One region of the Microbispora sp. H10830 genome, then DNA from elsewhere that is predicted to be linked to it. Evidence: predicted binding sites of a transcription regulator. Region 1 holds the regulator's gene; the other holds the start of a gene.
What was found. The regulator LexA, encoded in region 1, represses DNA repair genes until DNA is damaged. The targets are predictions, from matches to a motif close to TCGAACANNTGTTCGA.
Positions count from the first base shown of each region.

Region 2: a site for LexA is predicted at 2,714-2,729, ahead of HHX35_RS19230 (DUF6504 family protein). Genes of this name have one in related genera too.

Region 1 is NZ_JABBWX010000016.1:65,909-69,986, forward strand. Features, by position in the region: gene HHX35_RS33160 (vitamin B12-dependent ribonucleotide reductase) at 1-133, opposite strand, end outside; gene nrdR (transcriptional regulator NrdR) at 253-717, opposite strand; gene lexA (transcriptional repressor LexA) at 1,149-1,865, shown strand; gene HHX35_RS44000 (cellulase family glycosylhydrolase) at 1,959-3,605, opposite strand; gene HHX35_RS33180 (S41 family peptidase) at 3,821-4,078, opposite strand, start outside.
Region 2 is NZ_JABBWX010000007.1:90,113-94,190, reverse strand. Features, by position in the region: gene HHX35_RS19245 (NRAMP family divalent metal transporter) at 1-458, opposite strand, end outside; gene HHX35_RS19240 (GntR family transcriptional regulator) at 647-1,345, shown strand; gene HHX35_RS19235 (hypothetical protein) at 1,413-2,642, shown strand; gene HHX35_RS19230 (DUF6504 family protein) at 2,804-3,070, shown strand; gene HHX35_RS19225 (DNA polymerase III subunit alpha) at 3,150-4,078, shown strand, end outside.

The sequences.
Region 1 (4,078 bases):
GCTCCCAGCGGACCTCGTCGTACGGGTGGACACCCGGGGTGGTGAAGATGCGCTTCATCTTCAGGCCCTTGCGCGGGCGCTTGCCCGGCCGGCCCCCCACACCCGACACGGTGCCGCTCACGGTCTCCGTCATGACTTCCCCCTCCCAGGGCCCGATGGAGCCCCTTCTCCGACCACGCTCGTTATAACCACATCGTCGCGCCGCGCCGTCGCGCGCCGCCGCCCGCCTCGTCCCGGCCCCCCGGAAGGCGCCTACTCCTCGCCCACCGTGCTGTGGGCCGCGCGGAGCCGCTCGATCTCCGCCTCGAAGTCCGCCAGCGTCTCGAAGCTGCGGTAGACCGACGCGAAGCGCAGGTAGGCCACCTCGTCGAGGTCGCGGAGCGGGCCCAGGATGGCCAGGCCCACCTCGTGGGAGGCGATCTCGGCCGCGCCGGTGCCCCGGATGCTCTCCTCGACGCGCTGCCCGAGCTGGGCGAGGGAGTCCTCGCTGACCGGGCGTCCCTGGCAGGCCCGCCGCACGCCGGCGATGACCTTCTCCCGGGAGAACGGCTCGGTGACCCCGCTGCGCTTGCTCACCATCAGCAGTACGGTCTCCTGCGTGGTGAACCTGCGCCCGCACTCGGGGCAGGTGCGCCGACGGCGGATCGCCGCCCCGTCCTCGGCCGCACGGCTGTCCACGACCCGGGTGTCCGGGTGGCGACAGAACGGACAGTGCACTTCATCGCCTCCCTGAACGCACATCCGGAACACAAGGTGTGGTGAACTTACACAGCTGTGACTACTAGATGTTGTGGTCCAACCGTAGGAGCGCCCGACCTTGAACGCAAGTCGAACCGGCCCTGGGTGAGGAAGTGCCTGCTCGGCGCGCGTGTCGCACCTCCAGTCACGGCCGCGTCAACTGCCCCGCCCGTCGTGGAATACGCCCTTTACGCGCCTTTCCCTGCCGATTTCCGTACGGCTTCTGACCTGGGCGTACTACGACCAGAGAAGATCGGGTAAATCGAACACGGGATCGATCGAACTCCCGTACGATGAGACGGACGGCGAGATCGGCGATTTCGCTGGATATCGAACAATTGTTTGACGGTGATCTTGAATCGCGGTACGGTCGCTCTGTGCGACATGAGGAACACGGATTGAGAGGTGGCATCGTGAGTGACCGAAGTGAGCAAGCGGATGGCGTCAGCGACCTCGCGGTTCGCAGGCGCGACTCGCTTGGCCTCACCCCGAGGCAGCGGAAGATCCTCGAGGTGATCCGCGACTCGGTCCAGCAGCGCGGCTATCCGCCCTCCATGCGGGAGATCGGGGAAGCGGTCCAGCTGACCAGCACCTCCAGCGTGTCGCACCAGCTCACGGCGCTCCAGCGTAAGGGCTACCTCCGGCGTGATCCGCATCGGCCCCGGGCCCTGGAGGTCCGGCTGCCGGGCGAGCCGGTGCTGTGGGTGGACCCGGACGCCACCTCCGAGGAGGAGGCCGGATTCAACCGGCCCACCGCGGCCTACGTGCCGCTGGTCGGCCGCATCGCGGCCGGTGGTCCCATCCTCGCCGAGCAGAGCATCGAGGACGTGTTCGCGCTGCCCAAGCAGCTCGTGGGCGAGGGCACGCTGTTCCTGCTCCAGGTCTCCGGCGACTCGATGATCGAGGCCGCCATCGCCGACGGCGACTGGGTCGTGGTGCGGCAGCAGCCGGTCGCCGACAACGGCGACATCGTGGCCGCCATGATCGACGGCGAGGCCACCGTGAAGACGTTCAAGCGCAAGGACGGGCACGTGTGGCTGGTGCCGCACAACCCCAACTACGAGCCGATCCCCGGTGACGAGGCCACCGTGCTCGGCAAGGTCACGGCCGTCCTGCGCAAGCTGTAGCAGCAGCGGCTCGCCGGTTCCGGACGCCGCACAGGGACAAGCCCGGCGCTCACGAGAGCGCCGGGCTTGTGCTGTGCCGTGTTCGGTCCGCCGTCAGGAGGCGGTGCAGCTCACCGGCGAAGGAACGCCGTTGGTGCCCGACCAGCTGCCGTTGAAGCCGAAGGTGGACGAGGCCCCGGCGCCCAGCGCGCCGTTGTAGGACAGGTTCGTCACCGTGACGTTCGACCCGCTCGCGCTGAGCGTGCCGTTCCAGAGCTGGCTGATGCTCTGGCCGTTCGGGAAGGCCCACTTCACGGTCCAGGCCGAGATGGCCGAGGAACCCGCCTTCACCGTGACCTCACCCTGGAAGCCGCCGGAGTACTGGTTGACGACCTTGTACGTGGCCGTGCAGGTCTTCCCGCCCGGCGACGAGGGAGACGCGGACGGAGACGCCGACGGGGAAGCCGACGGGGAAGCCGACGGAGACGCCGACGGCGACACGCTCGGCGAGGCCGAGGGCGACACCGGCGGCGTCGGGTTACCGCCACCGGTCGGCGGGATCAGGTAGGGCGAGATGATGCTCTGCTTGGCCTGGTCGACCGTCGCCCAGTCGTCCTTCAGGATGCCGCCCGTGTCACCCGAGTTGGGGTTCCACGACCAGTAGGTGAACGACATGCCGTTCACCCCGCTGCCCATGTACTTCATGAGCTCCTGGAGCCAGATCTTGTCGGTGTTGCTGGCGAGCGTGGTGCCGAACTCACCCACCATGATCGGCGCGATGTTCTGCTTGTACAGGTAGCCGAAGTACTTGTCCCAGATGGCCGGCATGTTCGCCGGGTACGACGGGTCGTCGAACCACGCCTGGTGGTAGACCGACGTGGCGTACTCGTGGGGCGAGTAGACGAGCCGGTTGGCCACGTTCAGCCGCACCGGGTACTGGCCCGCCTTGGTGAGGTTGCCGCCCCACCAGCCGCAGTCCTCGTCGTTGCTGGTGTCGTTGTCCCAGACGTTGGACAGGCCGCCGCTCGGGCAGCTCACGCCCTCCACGAAGATCAGCCAGTTGGGCTGCACGGACAGGATGGCGTTGCCCGCACGCTCGGCCGCCAGGCGCCAGTCGCGCGACTCGTCGCCGCAGCCCCAGCAGGAGCCGGTCGCGTTCGGGTTGGTGCCGTCGGCGTGCGGCTCGTTGTGCAGGTCGGCCCCGATGACGGTGGTGTTGCCGGCGTAGTGCTGGGCCAGCGACTTCCAGTCGCTGATCCAGGTGGACTCGGGGACGCCCGAGGTGTACCACAGCGCCGTCTGGCCCGCGCTGGTCGGCCGGTGCCGGTCGAGGATGATCCGCATGCCCTTCTGGCCCGCGTAGTCCACGACCTTGTCGAGGATCTGCAGCGGGGACAGGCCGATCAGGTCGGGGTTGGAGTAGGTGTTGACGCTCGTCGCCTGCGCGCCCGGCTTCAGGGCGTCGTCCGAGAACGGCACCCGGATGGTGTTGTAGCCCAGGCTCGCCATGAGGTCGAGCTGGCTCTTCCACGGGTTGTTCGCCCACAACCCGTGGAAGGTCTTGTTGTCGGTCTCCATGCCGAACCAGTTGATGCCGGTCAGCCGGACCGTGGCGCCGGTGCTGTCGACGATCTTGTTCCCGCTGGTGTGCAGGTAGCCGGTGCCCGTGCCGGCGGCGTTCGCCGGCGACCCGGTGACGACGAGAACGGTCGCCGCCATCGCGGCGGCCGTCGCCAGCCCGCCGAGAATTCGTCTGTACAAGACGTGCCTCCCACGCGGGGCGCACGCCGACGCCGAGCCATACGGTCAGGCGCGCACCCCAGACCACCGCCGGAGCGGTGGTGGTCGCGGCATGCCCTGACCGCACGCCTACATCGATATGACTAGTTTGTGGCTCGGGCGTAATTTTGTCCGGAAGGCCAGCCGATCGTCAACGTCCCGTCACGGCACGATGCCGACGAGCTTCGGCGCCAGGATCACCGCAGCGGCGGCAACTCCGGCGGGGTGGCCGGATGCCTCTCCTGCAGCGCCGCCAGGGCCAGCTCCACCGCCCGTGCCAGCTGCGGATCCCGCCCGGCGACCAGGTCCTGCGGCGTCACGACGACCTCGACGTCCGGGTCGACGCCGTGGTTCTCGACGCCCCACCCCTCGCCTTCGAGCCAGAACGAGTACCGCGGCTGCGTGACGACGGTCCCGTCCACGAGCGAGTAGCGCGAGTCGATGCCGATCACGCC
Region 2 (4,078 bases), on a different contig from region 1:
GCCACCCCGGCCCGCCTGCTGAGGAAGATGGCGACGGCGATCAGGGCGGAGACCGTGCCGCCGATCTTGACGTCGATCCCCGCGAGGGCGTTCAGGCCGAGCGCCGCGCCGCCCACGTTGCCGATGTTGAACACCAGGCCGCCGAAGGCCACGAGGACGGCCAGGAGATATCCCGAACCGGGCAGCACCCGGTTGCCCAGCGTCTGGGCGCGCATCCCGGAGACGCCGATCACCCGCCAGACGTTCAGCTGGACGGCGATGTCGACGAGGATCGAAGCGACGATCACGAACGCGAACGCCGCGCCGAGCCGCGCCGTGAACGTCGTCGTCTGAGTGATGAAGCCGGGGCCGATGGCACTCGTGGCCATGAGGAACATCGCGCCGAGCAGCGCCGAGCGCCGCCCTCCGCTCGTGATGCCCGCGGATGAGGCCGTCTGGGTGTCGGGGGGTCGGTTCATGCGAGACTCCTTTGCTCACCTCCCCTGGAAGCTAGAGGATTGTTCAACGATTCATCAAGTCTCTTGTCGGTTACTTCTCCGCTACAACTGGGTGTGATCGCGCGAAGCCCGATGGTGATCGCTGGATTCCGGCGACGTCCCGCGGCCTAAGCTGGGAGTGATCGGGCGGTCGAGAAGGGGTTGCGGCGATGACGGCTATGGCGGACTGGGCGGCACGGTTGAGCGCGGCTCGGCCGGTGCTCGATCGGGCCAGCGCCGCCGAACTGGTCGCCGACGTCTTGCGGGAGAACGTCATCGACGGCTCCCTGCCCCCGGGCACCCGCCTGTCCGAGGAGACGATCGGCAACCTGCTCGGCGTCTCCCGCAACACGCTCCGAGAGGCGTTCAGGCTGCTGTCGCACGAGAACCTGCTGGTGCACGAGCTGCACCGGGGTGTCTTCGTCCGCAAGCTCGCCGCGGCCGACGTCGCGGACATCTACGCGATGCGGCGCATCCTCGAGACGGCGGGCGTACGGGCGGTCGTCACGGCCCCGCCCGAGGCCGTGGGGGAGGTGCGGCGCCACGTCGAGGAGGGTCAGGCGGCCGCGGAGAACGGCGACTGGGCGGCCGTCGGCACCGCGAACATGTGGTTCCACCGCGCGATCGCCGCGCTGCTCGCCAGTCCCCGTGTGGACAAGACCATGGCGCGCCTGCTCGCCGAGCTGCGGCTGGCCTTCCACGTGATGGGCGAGCTCAGGACCTTCCACGAGCCCTATCTGGAGGACAACGCGCGCATCGCCACGTTGCTGATCGACGGCGACCGCGAGCGGGCCGAGCGGGAGCTGCTCGCGTACTTCGACACCGCGGAGGCCCAGCTGCTGGCCGCCTACGCGGAACGCGCGGTCTGAGCCCAGGGGGCACGGCCGGCAGGCGGGTTCGGCAGAACCGGATGGCGGCCCGCCGCGTCCTACGGATATGCGGACGCGGATTCTGGGTGTGACGGCGGCGCTGGCCGCGATGGTGCTGCCGGCGGCGTGCGCGTCGACCACGCCTCGCGATCTCGAGACCTGGAACGAGACCGACGCCGCGGCCGCCACGGCCACCGCGCGGGAGCGGCCTTCGCCCTCCTGCCTGACCGGCTCGCCCACGCCGGAGCCGAGCCCGGTCCGGGGCGGCGGGTGGCGCGTCGCCTACTACGACTACCGTGACCGCATCACCGGCCTGGCCGTGACCCGCGAGGGCACCGTGTGGGCGGCCGGCACGCGCGTGCGAGAGCCGTGCGGGCCCGAGACGAGGGCGCCGCTGCTGCTGCGCGGCGACGGCGGGCGGTGGCGCGAGGCTGCGATCCCGCCGATGGAGCCGCAGGCCGTGGCCGCCTCCTCCGACCGCGACGTGTGGCTGTTCGGCGCGAAGACCGCCGCGCGCTGGAACGGGCGGAGGTGGACCGCGGCGCCGAGCCCGGGCGCGGAGCCGAAGCGGGTGCACGCGGCGGCCCCCGGCGACGTCTGGGCGATCATCAACGCGAACTTCCTCGACGGGGCAGGGGGAGCCGAGGAGCCCTGGAGCTCCTGGTCGGATCTGCGGCACTGGGACGGCAGTGCCTGGCGCACGGCACGGCCGCCGCTGGTCGCCAAGGACGTGGACGGCCTGCCCGGCGGTGCGGTCTGGGCGGCCGGTTCCAGCCGCGGCCGGGCCGCCGTCGCCCGATGGAACGGCTGGTCCTGGAGCACGGTCCCGCTCCCCGCGGTCCCTACGCTGCACCGGGGCCAGCTCTCCGAGCTCGTGGACCTCGCGGTGGACGAGTCGGGCGGGATGGCGGCCGTCGGCTGGGTCGCATGGGTCTGCGGCGGCGAGGAGGAGGACGTGACCTTCTGCGGCCGCACGCTGCTCCTGCGGCGGGAGAACGGACGGTGGAGCTACAGCCTGCCTGGCGAGCCCGAGCTCGACCCCCACCTGCGGCTGGAGGCCGACGGCCGGGGCGGGTTCTGGCTGTTCTACGCGAAGAACGAGTGGAGCACGGCGTTCGGTCACCTGTCGGGCGGCCAGTGGACGCATGGGACGTTTCCGGCGGGTCCGCTCGGGCACACCCGGGTGGCGGCCGTCGTCAGGGAGCCGGGGACGGCGCGCGTCTGGGCGGCGGTGGCGGACGCCACCGAACGAGAGGAGCCGCCCTACCGGGGCGGCGGGATCTGGCTCGGCGAGTGATCCGTCGGCGGACGCGCTTCCTGGGCTTTTGTTCCCGGAAACGGGCCGTGCCGACTTGCGTTCACCCCGCTGGGAACGTATGTTCGAAGTAGCGGCGATTCTGCCCGAATCATCCGCCCGTCTTCCCCCGGGTGGCCACGAAGCCACAGGGAGAAGGAGTCTTGAGCAGACTTTACGGCGATCCGATCGAGGTGTGGGTCCGGGGCGGGCACCCTGCTCAGTTCGTCTGGCGTGACCGGCTCTACACCGTCCGCGAGATCCAGGACCACTGGGTGGTCGCCAGGGAATGGTGGAAGACCTCGGACGCCGATCCCGGCGAGCGGCGTTTCTGGCGGGTGGGGGCCGCGGCCGGCAAGGAGGTCGGGACCTATGAACTGCGCTTCGACACCGCCAGCGGCGGCTGGCTCCTGCTGAGGGCCTGGGACTGATGGGAACGCTCCAGCTCCCCACGACGACCGGGGGACGGGCCGCTGGAGGACGGACCGGGGGACGGACGGGGGCGCGCCTGTGACGCACGCCTTCGCCCACCTGCACGTGGCGTCCGCCTTCTCGCTGCGGTACGGCACCGCGTTCCCGGCCGCCCTCGTCCGGCGGGCCGCCGATCACGGCATGGACACGCTGGCGCTGACCGACCGCGACGGCCTCTACGGCGCGATCAAGCACGTCATCGCCTGCCACGAGCAGGGCGTCCGCCCGGTCGTCGGGGTCGATCTCGCCCTCGACCAAGGTTCTTCCACGTCGGACGACCTGTTCGGAGGCGGCCTGCCGTCCGGCCGCCGCACCGGACACGGGCACGGGCACGAGCACGGGCACGGACACGGGCGTGGCCGGGGGACGGCGGCCGAGCCGGCGCGAGTCGTGGTGCTCGCGCGCTCGGACGGCTGGGCCTCGCTGTGCCGCCTGGTCACGGCCGCCCACCAGGTGGGGGAGCGCGGCGCGCCGTACGTCACACCGGGGATGGTGGCCGAGCACGCGACCGGCCCGGACGGCGGGCCGCGGCTGACCGTGCTGCTCGGGCCCCGCTCGGGCGTCGGCCGCGCGGTGGCCGAGCGGCGCGACGACCAGGCCAGGGCCCTGCTGGCCGCCTGGCGCGCGGTGGTCCCCGACCTGGTCGTCGAGGTGTCCGACCTGTACGGCTACCGCGACGCGAACACCGCCGCCCGCATGATCGGGCTGGCCGACTCGATGGGCGTGCCGGTCGTGCTGGCCAACGCGGTCCGCTACCTGGACGCCGCCGATCACCAGATCGGCAACGTGCTCGACGCGGCGCGCAAGCTGGTGCCCCTCGACGGGCGGCACCTCGACGACCCCACGGCTCACGCGTACCTGAAGGACGGCGCCGAGATGGCGCGGGTGGCCGCGCGGATCTGCGGCGGCGACACCGGCAGGGCCGCGCGGCTGCTGGCCGAGACGCGCCGCGTGGCCGGCAGGTGCGT